4 linked regions of the Accumulibacter sp. genome follow. The protein of the gene in region 1 interacts with the protein of each later gene in a pairwise test. Links are inferred from orthologs where the notes say so. Each region holds a gene or a part of one and is shown in the gene's direction. Other genes may lie near its edges.

The links.
Region 2: the proteins of acpP (region 1) and V5B60_RS18095 interact in binary tests that used the Escherichia coli proteins (3 or more experiments, as listed by UniProt). The link is inferred for Accumulibacter sp. from one-to-one orthologs.
Region 3: the proteins of acpP (region 1) and plsB interact in binary tests that used the Escherichia coli proteins (3 or more experiments, as listed by UniProt). The link is inferred for Accumulibacter sp. from one-to-one orthologs.
Region 4: the proteins of acpP (region 1) and ybgC interact in binary tests that used the Escherichia coli proteins (3 or more experiments, as listed by UniProt). The link is inferred for Accumulibacter sp. from one-to-one orthologs.

Annotation. Positions count from the first base shown.
Region 1 is NZ_JAZKUG010000001.1:4,598,892-4,602,139, reverse strand. The notes cover bases 1-2,701. They hold acpP (acyl carrier protein), read left to right. Parts: upstream 1-1,083; coding sequence 1,084-1,320; downstream 1,321-2,701. Other genes in these bases: V5B60_RS20335 (protein YgfX), read left to right, coding at 2,618-2,701; fabF (beta-ketoacyl-ACP synthase II), read left to right, coding at 1,432-2,670; fabG (3-oxoacyl-ACP reductase FabG), read left to right, coding at 230-970; fabD (ACP S-malonyltransferase), read left to right, coding at 1-224. Also shown: more of V5B60_RS20335, read left to right, coding at 2,702-3,172; nadB (L-aspartate oxidase), read right to left, coding at 3,184-3,248. UniProt on the Escherichia coli protein: Carrier of the growing fatty acid chain in fatty acid biosynthesis.
Region 2 is NZ_JAZKUG010000001.1:4,120,364-4,123,909, forward strand. What follows is about bases 238-3,236. They hold V5B60_RS18095 (alpha/beta fold hydrolase), read left to right. Parts: upstream 238-1,354; coding sequence 1,355-2,119; downstream 2,120-3,236. Other genes in these bases: bioF (8-amino-7-oxononanoate synthase), read left to right, coding at 238-1,364; bioC (malonyl-ACP O-methyltransferase BioC), read left to right, coding at 2,100-2,870; bioD (dethiobiotin synthase), read left to right, coding at 2,867-3,236. In the rest of the region: bioA (adenosylmethionine--8-amino-7-oxononanoate transaminase), read left to right, coding at 1-207; more of bioF, read left to right, coding at 204-237; more of bioD, read left to right, coding at 3,237-3,544. UniProt on the Escherichia coli protein: The physiological role of BioH is to remove the methyl group introduced by BioC when the pimeloyl moiety is complete. It allows to synthesize pimeloyl-ACP via the fatty acid synthetic pathway through the hydrolysis of the ester bonds of pimeloyl-ACP esters.
Region 3 is NZ_JAZKUG010000001.1:1,513,611-1,517,284, forward strand. Bases 427-3,553 are described here. They hold plsB (glycerol-3-phosphate 1-O-acyltransferase PlsB), read left to right. Parts: upstream 427-817; coding sequence 818-3,289; downstream 3,290-3,553. Other genes in these bases: fusA (elongation factor G), read left to right, coding at 427-789; V5B60_RS06585 (transglycosylase SLT domain-containing protein), read right to left, coding at 3,535-3,553. In the rest of the region: more of fusA, read left to right, coding at 1-426; more of V5B60_RS06585, read right to left, coding at 3,554-3,674. UniProt on the Escherichia coli protein: Catalyzes the transfer of an acyl group from acyl-ACP to glycerol-3-phosphate (G3P) to form lysophosphatidic acid (LPA). This enzyme can utilize either acyl-CoA or acyl-ACP as the fatty acyl donor.
Region 4 is NZ_JAZKUG010000001.1:1,323,145-1,326,494, forward strand. What follows is about bases 271-3,073. They hold ybgC (tol-pal system-associated acyl-CoA thioesterase), read left to right. Parts: upstream 271-1,351; coding sequence 1,352-1,795; downstream 1,796-3,073. Other genes in these bases: ruvB (Holliday junction branch migration DNA helicase RuvB), read left to right, coding at 271-1,282; tolQ (protein TolQ), read left to right, coding at 1,792-2,469; tolR (protein TolR), read left to right, coding at 2,474-2,878; tolA (cell envelope integrity protein TolA), read left to right, coding at 2,917-3,073. In the rest of the region: V5B60_RS05745 (AI-2E family transporter), read left to right, coding at 1-221; more of ruvB, read left to right, coding at 218-270; more of tolA, read left to right, coding at 3,074-3,350.

The DNA of each region.
Region 1 (3,248 bases):
AGGATCCGGCGCGGATCAGGGAAGCTCTGGTGCGCCAGGCGCATTCGCCGGTACGCTGGGTCGAGACAATCCGCCGGATGGCGGCCATGGGGATCACGACAGTCGCCGAATGCGGGCCGGGCAAGGTGCTGGCCGGCTTGACCAAGCGCTGCGCCGACGGCGTGGCGAGTGTCGCGCTTGCCGATCTGGCGTCGCTGGAAGGCGCTCTCGGCAGTCTGGAGTAGACAGCATGCTTGATCGACAGATTGCTCTCGTCACCGGCGCCTCGCGTGGCATCGGTCGCGCCATCGCCCTGCAACTCGCGCAGCTCGGCGCGACCGTCGTCGGTACCGCCACCAGCGCCGAGGGCGCGGCGGCCATCTCCGCCTTTCTCGGCGAGGCGGGTGGCAAGGGGGAGGGCCGCGTTCTCGAGGTGCGCGATGGGGCGCAGATCGACGCGTTGATCGGCTACATCGAGAAGAACCATGGCGCGCCATCGGTGCTGGTGAACAACGCCGGCGTCACGCGTGACAATCTGGCGATGCGGCTGAAGGACGACGACTGGGATTGTGTCGTCGATACCGACCTCAAGGCAGTGTTCCGCCTGTCGCGTGCGGTCATCCGCGGCATGATGAAGGCGCGCTACGGCCGCATCATCAACGTCACCTCGGTGGTCGGCCACGCCGGCAATCCCGGGCAGGCCAACTACTGTGCCGCCAAGGCAGGGGTGGGCGGAATGAGCCGGGCACTGGCGCGTGAACTCGGCAGCCGCAACATCACGGTCAATTGCGTGGCGCCGGGTTTCATCGACACCGACATGACGCGGGCGCTCGACGACAAGCAGAAGGAGGCCCTGCTTGCCGGGATTCCACTCGGGCGCCTGGGCGCGCCGGCGGACGTGGCGGCGGCGGTTGCCTTCCTGGCTTCGGCGGGGGCGGCCTACATCACCGGCACGACGATCCACGTCAATGGCGGCATGTTCATGGACTGATCGCCGGCGTTGCCGGTGCCGCCGCACGTCGCCTGCAATCGTTGGTAAGTTTCGGTCATTTTGTTAGAATGTCGCGCTTTTTCCTGTTTGAACCTTGTGAAGGAACCCTCTAGATGGAAAATATCGAGCAGCGTGTCAAGAAAATCGTCGCCGAGCAACTCGGAGTCAACGAAGCGGACATCAAGAACGAGTCCTCGTTCGTTGACGATCTGGGTGCGGACTCACTCGACACGGTGGAACTGGTGATGGCGCTGGAGGAAGAGTTCGAGTGCGAGATTCCGGATGACGAGGCCGAGAAGATCACGACGGTGCAGCAGGCGATCGACTACGTGACCGCGCACAAGAAGTAAGCACCTGCCCAGTCCCCCTGCAGCCAGCCGATGATGCGGCCGAGGCTGGCGGGGAGTGAGCGGCAACCGGGATCGTCCCATCGCCGCATGTCCTGATCGTCGGAGTTCAAGGTGGCACGTCGCAGAGTCGTCGTTACTGGCCTCGGAATCGTCTCGCCAGTCGGAAATACCGTTGCCGAAGCCTGGCAGAATGTGGTTGCTGGCCGTTCGGGAATCGACCGCATCGCCCGCTTCGATGCCTCCGCCTTTCCGGTGCAGATCGCCGGCGAGGTCCGTGGCTTCGACATCGGCCAGTACCTGTCAGTAAAGGACGCGCGGCGGATGGATGTCTTCATCCATTACGGCATGGCGGCCGGCATTCAGGCCGTTCGCGATGCCGGGCTCGAGGGTGCCGCGGTGGCGCCCGAACGGGTGGGCGTGTCGATCGGCTCGGGGATCGGCGGGCTGCCGGTCATCGAAAAGACCTGTGAGGATTTCGTCGCCGGCGGTGTACGCAAGATCTCGCCGTTCTTCGTTCCGGGTTCGATCATCAACATGATTTCCGGCAACCTGTCGATCCACTACGGCTACAAGGGGCCGAACCTGTCGCTGGTGAGTGCCTGTGCCACCGGCACGCACAGCATCGGTGATGCCGGCCGCCTGATCGAGCATGGCGATGCAGACATCATGGTCGCCGGGGGTGCCGAAGGTTGCGTGTCGAACATCGGCCTCGGTGGCTTCTGCGCGCCGCGGGCGTTGTCGACGCGCAACGACGATCCGCAGACCGCCAGTCGTCCATGGGACCGCGATCGCGATGGTTTCGTCCTCGCCGAGGGCGCCGGCGTCGTCGTCCTCGAGGAGTACGAGCACGCCCGGGCGCGCGGAGCGCGCATCTACTGCGAACTCGTCGGCTTTGGCATGAGCGCCGACGCGTTCCACATGACCGCACCCTGTGAGGACGGCGAAGGGGCTGCCCGCTGCATGCTCAATGCCCTGCGCAGCGCCGGCCTCAATGTCGATCAGGTGCAGTACGTCAATGCCCACGGAACATCGACACCACTTGGCGACAAGGCCGAGACGACGGCGGTCAAGCGTGCCTTCGGCGAGCACGCGCATCGGCTGGTGGTCAATTCGACAAAATCGATGACCGGTCATCTCCTCGGCGCGGCCGGTGGCATCGAGGCTTTGTTCACCGTGCTGGCGATCCATCACCAGATCTCGCCGCCGACGATCAACATCTTCAACCAGGATGAGTCCTGCGACCTAGACTACTGCGCCAACGAAGCACGGCAACTGGACATCGAGGTCGGCATCTCCAATTCCTTCGGTTTCGGCGGAACCAACGCCACTGTCGCTTTCCGGCGCGTCTAGCGCGCTCGCCGAGCCGCCGCCGCCCGGCGAGGCGCGGCCGTGGCCGCTCGCGCTGGAACTGCGCCGTTCGCGGCTGCTGGCCGGGATGATCACGGTGCTGCATCTGCTGGCGGCGGGCAGCGTCTGGCTGCTGCCTTGGTCGTCGGCCGCACGCAGTCTCCTGCTCCTGCCCATAGCGATCTCGGCCTGGATCTGCCTGCGGCCGAGCCCCATCAACGGGATTCGTCTCGGCGCTGACGGCGATCTTGCGCTGCGACACGTGTCCGGAGCCATCGTTGCCTGCCAGGTGCAGCCGGAAACGACCGTTTTCGGCCGCCTCGTCGTCCTCCGCGTGCGCGACGATCAGGCGCGACGACGCAGCCTCACGCTGTTGCCCGACAGCCTGTCAACCGAGCAGTTCCGCCTCCTGCGGTTGTGGCTGCGCTGGCGGACCGATCCTGCTGCCCTGCCAGCAACCGACCGGCGAGGAAGGAGCCGTGAAGGCAAATTGACTCGGCGGTGAGAGAGTAGGGGTCAATGCGCGCGATCGCCTGCGGCGTGGCGTTTGATGACGGTATTCACCGCCCGCGGCAGCGTCT
Region 2 (3,546 bases), 480 kb from region 1 along the record:
CGCGGCATGATCGCCGCCTTCGACGTCGTCAGCGACGATCCGCTCTTCTCGCGCCACTTCTACGTCGAGGCGCTGGCGAACGGGATTCTCCTGCGACCGATCGGCAATACGGTCTACTTCATGCCGCCGTACATCATCAGCCCGGGCGAGATCGAATTTCTCGTCGAGCGGGCGACGGCGGCGCTGGAGGCAGCCCTGCGGCGATGATCTGGGACGAACTGCAGGGCGAACTCGACGCACTGCAACGCGCTGGCCTGCGACGCGCCCGACGCACCCTCGACGCGCCCTGCGGCCCCTTGGCGCGGGTCGACGGACGCTCGCTGATCAGCTTCTGCAGCAATGACTACCTCGGCCTGGCCAACGATCCGGCACTGGTCGCGGCGGCATGCGCCGGCGCACGCACCTGGGGAGTCGGCAGCGGCGCCTCGCACCTCGTCAGCGGTCACCTCGGACCGCATGCGGCGCTCGAGGAGAAGCTCGCCGCTTTCACCGGCTTCGACCGCGCGCTGCTCTTCTCCACCGGCTACATGGCCAACCTGGCCATCGTCCCGGCGCTGGTCGGGCGCGGCGACGCGGTGTTCGCCGACCGTCTCAACCACGCGTCGCTGATCGACGCCGTGCAACTCTCGCGCGCCGATGGCCAGCGCTATGCACACGCCGACCTGGCTGCGCTCGAGCGCCTGCTCGCTGCCAGCACCGCCCGGCGGCGCCTGATCCTCAGCGATGCCGTCTTCAGCATGGACGGCGACCTCGCGCCGCTGCCCGGCCTGCTGGCGCTCGCCGAGCGTTACGACGCCTGGCTGGTGGTCGATGACGCGCACGGTTTTGGCGTCCTCGGCCCACAGGGCCGCGGCAGCATCGGCCACTTCGGCCTGCCGGCAAGCCGCCGGCTGATCTGCATGGGAACCCTCGGCAAGGCCGCCGGCGCCGCCGGGGCTTTCGTCGCGGCGAATGCGACGGTCATCGAATGGCTTGTCCAGCGCGCCCGCAGCTACATCTTCACCACTGCCGGCAGCCCGCTGGTCGCCTGCGCACTGGCCACCAGCCTTGAGCTGATCGCCGCCGGCGACGAGCGCCGCGCCCATCTCTGGCGACTCGTCGCACAGTTGCGCGATGGCTTGGCCGGCACCCGCTGGCGCCTGCTGCCGTCGCCGACGGCGATCCAGCCGGTGATCGTCGGCGACAACCACGAAGCACTCCGGCTCGCCGCCGCGCTCGACGCGCGCGGTCTCTGGGTGCCGGCGATCCGGCCACCGACCGTACCGCAAGGAACGGCAAGGCTGCGGGTTTCGCTGAGCGCTGCCCACAGTGAGGCGCAGGTGGCGGTGTTGGTCGATGCACTGCGGGAACTGGCGTGCGCCTGATCGCCGGTGACGGGCCCGATCTCGCACTGATCCACGGCTGGGGACTGGGCAGTGCGGTCTGGCGGCCACTGCTCGAACCGCTGGCACGTTCGTGCCGACTGCACCTGGTCGAGCTGCCGGGGTACGGGCGCACGGCCGACGAATCGACGAGCCTGGCGGCCTGCGCCGAGTCGCTGCTCGCCAGCCTGCCGGCACCGGTGACGCTGTGCGGTTGGTCACTCGGTGGCCTGCTGGCGCTGCGCGCGGCGCTGCTGGCACCGCAACAGGTCGGCGGACTGATCCTGATCGGCAGCACCCCATGCTTCGTGCAGCGCCCGGACTGGCCGGCAGCACAGCCGGCAAGCGTGCTGGCCGGCTTTGCCGACCGCGTCGGCCAGTGGCCGGCCGAGACCTTGCAGCGCTTCGTCGCGCTGCTCTGCCAGGGAGACCGGCAGGCGCGGACGCTGACGCGCATGCTGCTCGGCCAGCTCCGCCAACAGCCTCTACCGTCGCCGGCGGCACTGCAGCGCGGTCTCGAATGGCTGCGCGACACCGACCTGCGCCCGCTGCTGGCCGGCATCCGCTGTCGCAGCCTGCTCCTGCACGGCGCCAGCGATGCCCTCAATCCGCTCGCCGCCGCGAGCTGGCTGGCACAGGCACTGCCCGGAGGCCGGCTCGAGGTCTTCCCCGGCACCGGGCATGCGCCCTTTCTCGCCGACCCCGCACGCTGCTCCGAACTGATCAACCAGTATTGCCATGCCACCCGTGCCCACTAGACAGCGTGTCCGCGAATCCTTCGACCGCGCCGCGGCCTCCTATGATGAGGCGGCGATCGTGCAGCGACAGGTCTGTCAGTTGCTGCTCGACCAATTCCGACCCTCGACCACGCCGGACTCGATCCTCGATGCCGGCTGCGGCACCGGCTACGGAATCGGCCTCTTGCAGCAGCGGTGGCCTGCGGCAGAGATCCTCGCCATCGACTTCGCGCCGGCGATGCTCGCCGCCGCCCGCCAGGGCGCCGATCTGTGCATCGCCGCCGACATCGAGGCCCTGCCCTGCCGCGACGCCAGCTGCAGCATCTGGTGGTCGAACCTGACCGTGCAGTGGTGTGATCTCGTGGCAGTCTGCCAGGAAGCGCACCGGGTCCTGCGTCCGCACGGCGAATTGGCGCTGAGCACGCTCGGTCCCGCGACCTTTGCCGAATTGCGCGAAGCCTTCGCCAGCATCGACCAGCACCGCCACACGATCCGCTTCAGAGAACCGGAGGCGATCGCCGGGGCGCTGCGCCACGCCGGCTTCGCCGGCGTCCGCCTGCACCGGCAAACCGTCAGCCATCACTACCCGGACCTCGTATCACTGTTGCGCGCGGTCAAGGACATCGGCGCCAACTCGGTCGGTGACGGTGTGCGCAGCGGCATGCTCGGACGCCGCGCCTGGCAAAGCGTGCAGGCGGCCTACGAACGACACCGCACGAGCGACGGCCTGCCGGCGCGTTACGATGTCATTCTTGCCTACGCCAACAAATGAAGAACATCCCCTTGGCGTGGTTCATCACCGGCACCGACACCGAGATCGGCAAGACCTTCGTTGCCTGCGCGCTGCTGCACGCCCTGCGCCGATCTGGCGCGCGTGCGGTGGCGATGAAGCCGATCGCTGCCGGCTGCGACGAACACGGGATCAACGACGACGTCGAGCGACTGCTCGCGGCGTCGTCGTTCGCGCCGCCGCGGCAGCTCGTCAACCCCTACGCCTTCCGCGCCGCCATCGCCCCGCACATCGCAGCCGCCGAGGAAGGCCGGCAGATCGAGCTGCCGGCCATCGCCACCGCCTTCGCCGAGCTGCGCTCGCTGGCCGACGTGGTCCTAGTCGAGGGAGTGGGCGGTTTCTGCGTTCCGCTCGACGCCACGACCGATACGGCTGACCTCGCTGCACTGCTCGATCTGCCGCTGATCCTGGTCGTCGGCATGCGCCTCGGCTGCATCAACCATGCCCTGTTGACGGCACAGGCGATCGCGGCACGCGGCCTGCCCCTGGCTGGCTGGGTTGCCAACCGGATCGATCCGGCGATGTCGCGTTTCAGCGAGAACCTGGCGGCGCTGCGCAGCCGGCTGCCGGCGCCGCTGCTCGGCGTCGTCGAGCACGGCACGACGCCGGCCGAGGCAGGACTCTCGCTACGGCTTCCGCAGGCACCTGGCCACTGAAA
Region 3 (3,674 bases), 3.1 Mb from region 1 along the record:
TGCTTCAGGGTCGAACGTCATCCGACAACCAACGAGACGGTGATCCGCGGCATCGGCGAAATGCACCTGCGCGCCAAGCTCAGCCGTCTGGCGCAGCAGTACAAGCTGGAACTCGACACCAAGCCGCCGCAGATCGCCTATCGCGAGGCCATCACGGCCAGTGCCGAAGGCCATTGCCGGCACAAGAAGCAGAGCGGCGGTGCCGGCCAGTTCGGTGAAGTGATGCTGCGGGTCGAACCGCTTGAGCGCGGTGCCGGTTTCGAGTTCGTCGATATCGTCAAGGGTGGCGTGATTCCCGGCGTCTTCATGGCGGCCGTGGAGAAGGGCGTCCGGCAGGCACTCGTGGATGGCGTCGTTGCCGGCTTCCCGGTCGAGGACCTGCGGGTCACCGTACATGATGGCAAGTCACACCCAGTCGACGGCAAGGACATCGCGTTCTTCACCGCCGGCCGCAAGGCAACGGTGGAGGCGATCCGCGCCGCCAAGCCCATCATCCTCGAGCCGGTCGTCGATATCGAGATCCTCGCGCCGGATTCGATGACCGGCGACGTCACGGGTGACCTGTCGAGCAAACGCGGCCATCTGACCGGCACGCAGCCACGCGGACCCGGTGTCATGGCGATCAGCGGCGAGGTGCCTTTGGCGGAGCTTGAGGGCTACCAGTCGCGTCTCAAGTCACTGACCGGTGGACAGGGTTCGTACAGCATCGCCTTTTCCCATTACGCACAGGTGCCACCGGCAACGCAGCAGCAACTGGCGGGACAGCACAAGGTCGTCGAGGAGGACTGAGGGCAGCGGAAACCGGCGACGCGAGCGCGTGGACAAGGCTTTCAAGCTGTCGCACTGGTTCCTGCCGCTGGCGCGTCGCGTGCTCTATGCGTGGGTGCGCACGACGGTCTTCCCCGAAAGCCCGCAGGAACTGCAACTCGACCCAGCACGGCCTGTTTGCTACGTCCTGCAGGACAGGCATCTCTCCAATTTGCTGCTGCTCCTGGAGGAGTCGCGGCGGGCCGGGCTGCCGCGAGCCGACTCGCCGCTGCTGCTGGGCAAACAGCGCTGGCCGCGCTCGTTCTTCTTTCTCAACCGCGATCGCAGCCTCGCCGGCCGGGCGCGGAATGGTAACAGTCACTCGGCCTTGCTCGCCGGCCTGATGCACCAGGCCGTTGCCGATCCGCAGATGGACGTCCAGTTGGTGCCGGTGGTGATTCTCTGGGGACGCAGCCCCGACAAGCAGGATTCGGTCCTCAAGGCGCTGTTCTCGGAGACCTGGCGCCCGCCGGGTGCCTGGCGGCAACTGGCGGCAATCCTTCTCCATGGCCGCAGTGTGCTGGTGCGCTACAACCCGCCGATATCGCTTCGCCATCTCCTGCAGGGCGGGCTCGACGAGGAGCAGGCACTGCGCAAGCTGGCGCGCATCCTGCGGGTGCACTTCCGCCGTCAGCGGCAAATGGCGATCGGCCCCGACCTGTCGCACCGCAACACGCAGGTCAACGCAGTGATCGCCGGCGAGCGCGTGCGCGCAGCGATCGAGCAGGAGGCTTCGACACACGGCATCCCGGTTACCGAAGCGAGGGCACGGGCTGGTCGCTTCGCGCTGGAGATCGCTTCGGACTACTCGTACGGCGTCGTACGCGCCCTCGAGCTGTTCCTCGCCTGGTTGTGGACGAGACTCTACGATGGCATCGAGCTGCACCACTTCGATTCCGTCACGCGCATCGCAGCCGGCCAGGAGATCGTCTACGTGCCCTGCCACCGCAGCCACATTGACTACCTGTTGCTGTCTTACGTCATTCTCCGGCAGGGGCTCACGCCGCCGCATATCGCTGCCGGTGCCAACCTTGACCTGCCGCTGGTCGGCGGCCTGCTGAGGCGCGGCGGTGCTTTCTTCCTGCGCCGCAGTTTCAAGGGCGAGCCCCTGTACGCTGCCGTTTTCCATGAATACCTCCACCTGATGCTGGCGCGCGGTTTTCCGATCGAGTACTTCATCGAGGGCGGCCGCAGTCGCAGTGGTCGGATGCTGACACCAAAGGCGGGGATACTCGGCATGACCGTGCAGAGTTTCATCCGTGAGCATGCACGGCCGCTGATCTTCGTCCCGGTGTACATCGGCTACGAGAAGATCATCGAAGGCAGCACCTATCTCGGCGAACTGGCCGGCAAGCCGAAGCAGCGGGAATCGCTGCTCGGCCTGTTGCGCAGCGTGCGCGCCATCAAGCGGGTCTTTGGCAAGGTGCATGTGAACTTTGGCCAGCCGCTTGCCCTGGCTGGTTTTCTCGATCAACATCAACCGGGCTGGCGAGACACGGACGAGAGCGACGAGCCGCCGTGGGCCCGCAGTGTGACGCGCAGGGCTGCAGCCGAGCTCGCCAAACGGATCAACGAGGCGGCCGTCCTCAACCCGGTCAACCTGATGGCGCTGGCGCTGCTGGCGACGCCCAAGCATACCGCCGACGAGCACGCGCTGCAGCGCATGATCGAGCACTACCAGGCGCTGGCTGGCGAGCTGCCCTATGCGCCGAGCAGCGTCCCCTGTGGGCTCGAACCACCGGCAATCATCGCCTACAACGAACGCCTGACGGTCGTCGAGCGTTTCGCCGACCCGTTGGGCGATCTGATCCGTGTGCGTGACGGTCAGGCTCCGCTTCTCGCCTACTTTCGCAACAACGTCCTGCATCTCTTCGCCCTGCCGGCGGTCATCGCCTGCCTGCTGAGTCTGAACCGCAAGCTCGATCGAGCCCGCGTGGCACAGGCGGTCTGCGGCATCTGCGGCCTCATGCGGGCGGAACTCTTCCTGCGCTGGTCCCCGGGTGAACTCGAGTCGGCGAGCGAGGCGGCGATTCGCGCGTTGGTGGCGCGCCGGCTGTTGGTCTCATCGGCGCTGCAGACGGAGGTCGCTGCGCCGGAAGCGATCAGTGACGAATTTGCCGAGCTGCATCTGCTCGGTGAGACCATCCGTCCATTGCTCGAACGTCACTTCCTCACCCTCGCGCTGCTGCAGAGCCACGGCAGTGGGCAGACGACGCGGCGGCAACTGGAAGACAACTGCCATCTGCTGGCGCAGCGGCTCTCCCTGCTCTACGAGTTCAATACCTCCGAGCTTCCCGAGAAGGCAACCTTTTCGGCCTTCATTGGCAACCTCATCGAAGCCGAGTACCTACGCGAGGACGAGGACGATCGCTTGTGCTTCGACGAGCGGCTGATGACGCCGCTTGCCCACTCCGAACTGGTTCTCTCGCCTGAAGCCAGGCAGGCCATCAGGCGAATCGCCGGTACCGGGGCGCACCTGTAGCAGTGCGCTCCGTCGTCAGAACGACCAGCGGAGACCCACAGCCCAATTGATTCGTTCGCGTCGTTCAAGAAAAATCGCAAGCACTTCTCGCTCGCGCCCTGCCTCTCGGCCCGCTCGCGACGCGGTCTTCACGGCCTCCCCGGCCGGGCGCCAACCGTCGCCGTGGCCATGGCGAAGATTGGCAAGGCGGCAGGGGCGCGCGAGGTCGCCATTTCCAACGACTGGCCGGGGCGGGCGGCAAGCCCTCAGGCGCGACCTCGGCGAGCCGCCTGTTCGAGCCTCTCCTTCTCCGCCATGACCTTGTTGGCGTAGCTGGCCTCCGGATCATCGGGAGCGCCACCATAGTGCTGCAACCCCGCAGTCAGGCTGCCGCGCCAGCGAATGG
Region 4 (3,350 bases), 3.3 Mb from region 1 along the record:
GCGGCGTCGACAACTTCATCAAACCCATCCTCATCTCGCGCAGTTCGAGCCTGCCATTGCTGCTGATCGTCGTCGGGGTGTTTGGTGGTGTGCTGGTCTTCGGCTTCATCGGGCTGTTTCTCGGTCCGACCCTGCTGGCGCTTGGTCAGGTCCTGATCCGTGAATGGCTGGCACACGCCGCCGCGCGATCGGTTGCGGCGGACGAGGGACTGCAGCAATGATCGAGACCGACGACCTCTCCGCAGTTCCGCTGGCACGACTGGTGTCCGCTGCCTCGACCTCGTCCCAGGAGGAAGCCATCGAGCGCGCGCTGCGTCCTCGACGCCTGGGCGACTACGTCGGCCAGGCGAAGATCCGCGAGCAACTGACGATCTTCATCGAGGCAGCGAAGAAGCGCAGCGACACGCTCGATCACGTCCTGCTCTTCGGCCCGCCGGGCCTCGGCAAGACGACGCTGGCACACATCATCGCCGCTGAAATGGGCGTCAACCTGCGCTCGACCTCCGGACCGGTGCTCGAACGCGCTGGGGACCTGGCGGCCATCCTGACCAACCTCGAGCCGCGCGACGTCCTGTTCATCGACGAGATCCACCGCCTGTCGCCAGTCGTCGAGGAGATCCTCTATCCCGCACTGGAGGATTTCCAGATCGACATCATGATCGGCGAGGGCCCGGCGGCACGCTCGGTCAAGCTCGATCTGCCACCGTTCACGCTGGTCGGCGCGACGACGCGCGCCGGCATGCTGACCAACCCCCTGCGTGACCGTTTCGGGATCGTCGCCCGACTGGAGTTCTATACTCCCGAGGAGCTGAGCCTGATCGTCGCCCGCTCGTCGCAGTTGCTCAAGGTTCCAGCCGACACAGCCGGTGCGCTGGAAATCGCCCGCCGCTCACGCGGCACGCCACGGATCGCCAACCGCCTGTTGCGGCGGGTGCGCGATTTCGCCGAGGTGCGAGCATCCGGCCACATCACGCTGGAGGTGGCCGACGCGGCGCTGCTGCTGCTCGAAGTGGACCACGGAGGTCTTGATGTGATGGACCGCAAGCTGCTGTCGGCAGTCATCGACAAGTTCGCCGGCGGGCCGGTGGGGGTCGACAACCTGGCGGCGGCGATCGGCGAAGCGCGCGACACGATCGAGGACGTGCTCGAACCCTTCCTGATCCAACAGGGTTTCCTGCAGCGCACGCCGCGGGGTCGCGTCGCGACGCCGGCGGTCTACCGGCATCTCGGTCTGACGAGCAACGGTGAGCAGCCGCAGGGCGCACTCTGGCCGGCGACCTGAGCGTGCGCCGATGCGGTCACAATCACTTACATTTGCCCACAGGGTGCTGCCTTAGAATCCCAGCCGGCCATGGACCACGAGCGCAAACCAACGACCTTCACCTGCGCGGTACGCATCTACTACGAAGACACCGATGCCGGTGGGGTGGTGTACTACGCCAATTACCTGAAGTATCTGGAGCGCTGCCGTAGCGAATGGCTGCGCGCGGCCGGCTACCGGCAGGCCGACCTGCTGCGTGACCCGGGCATCGCCTTCGTCGTCCGCAAGCTCACGGTCGAGTATCTCGAGCCGGCACGGCTGGACGACGAGTTGATCGTCGGCCTCGAAGTGGAGCGGATCAGTCGGGCCCAGGTCTTCTTTCGGCAGCACATCCGGCGTGCCGGGGAAGATGGCGACCGATCCTCGCAGGATCTGATCCAGGCCGCCGTGCACATCGTCTGTGTGCATGCGGGCCGGATGAGGGCCGTGTCGATCCCCGCAATTCTGCGCAACAAGATGGAAGCACTGCAATGAATGTCTCGCAAGACCTGTCGATCCTGCACCTGATCCTCAACGCCAGCGCCGTCGTGCAGGCCGTGATGCTGCTGCTTGCCGGCGTCTCGTTCATGTCCTGGTACTACATCTTCCGCAAGTGGTTCACCGTCAAGGCGGCGCGCGCGCAGACCGAGCAGTTCGAGCGCGACTTCTGGAGTGGCGGCGACCTGAACAGTCTCTACCAGAGCGCGATCAACGATCGCCACAGCACGGGCAGCATGGAGCGCATCTTCGAGTCCGGCTTTCGTGAATTCACCAAGTTGCGCAGCCAGAAGAATCTCGATCCGAAGGACGTCATCGACGGCTCGCGGCGCGCCATGCGCGCCACCTATCAGCGCGAGATGGACAGCATCGACTCGCATCTCGCCTTCCTCGCCTCGGTCGGTTCGGTCAGTCCGTATGTCGGCCTGTTCGGTACCGTCTGGGGCATCATGCACTCGTTCCGCGGTCTCTCGAACGTCGGTCAGGCGACGCTGGCAGCGGTGGCACCGGGGATTGCCGAGGCACTGGTGGCGACAGCCATCGGCCTCTTTGCAGCGATTCCGGCGGTCGTCGCCTATAACCGCTTCGCGCACGAGATCGACCGCCTGTCGTCGCGCTTCGAGTCGTTCATGGAAGAGTTCTCGAACATCCTGCAGCGGCAGATGAGGTAGAGCCATGCGTTCGCGTCGCCTGAAGAACGAGATCAACGTCGTCCCCTACATCGACGTCATGCTGGTGTTGCTGGTCATCTTCATGGTGACGGCACCGATGATGACCACCGCCAGCATCGACGTGCCGTCGGTCGGCAAGGCGGCACAGCCGCCGGTCGAAGCGCTGCAGGTGATCGTCCGCGCCGACCGGACGCTGGCGTTGCTGGCTCCCGGCAAGAACGAACGATCGCTGAGCCGGCGCGAACTGGTGCAGGAGATCGCCAGCGCGCAGCGCCGGAATCCGGAGCAGGCGGTGCTCATCGCCGGTGACAGGAACGTCAAGTACCAAGCGGTACTGGAAGTCATGGACGACCTCCAGCAGCAGCAGGTCAAACGCATCGGCCTCCTCGTGCAGCCCTCCGACAGGTGAGTCGCTGACCTGTGGAAGCGGTCCAGACCTTCCCGCGGATGCCACCGGATGAACCGGCGAAGTGGCCGTCGCTTGCCCTTTCTGCGACGGTGCACCTGTTGCTCCTGGGTGCGCTGTTCCTCGGCGTGCAGTGGAAGAGCCAGTTGCCGGCGACGGTCGAAGTCGAGGTCTGGCGTGCCGCACCGGCGCCCCCGTCGAGCGCGCAGCCCGAACCCCGGCCGGAACCCAGACCGGCAACACCGAAGGCCGAAGCCAAACCTGAGCCCCGACCCGAGCCGAAGCCCGAGCCGAAGCCGCCAGCGAAGCCTGAGCCCCGACCCGAGCCGAAACCCGAGCCGAAGCCGCCGGCGAAGCCTGAACCAGCGCCGCGAGCGATCGCCAAACCAGAACCGAAAGTGGAGCCCAAGCCACCAGTCCGGCCGGACATCGCGTTGAAGGAGGAAAAGAAGCCGCCGAAGGAGCCGGTCAAGGA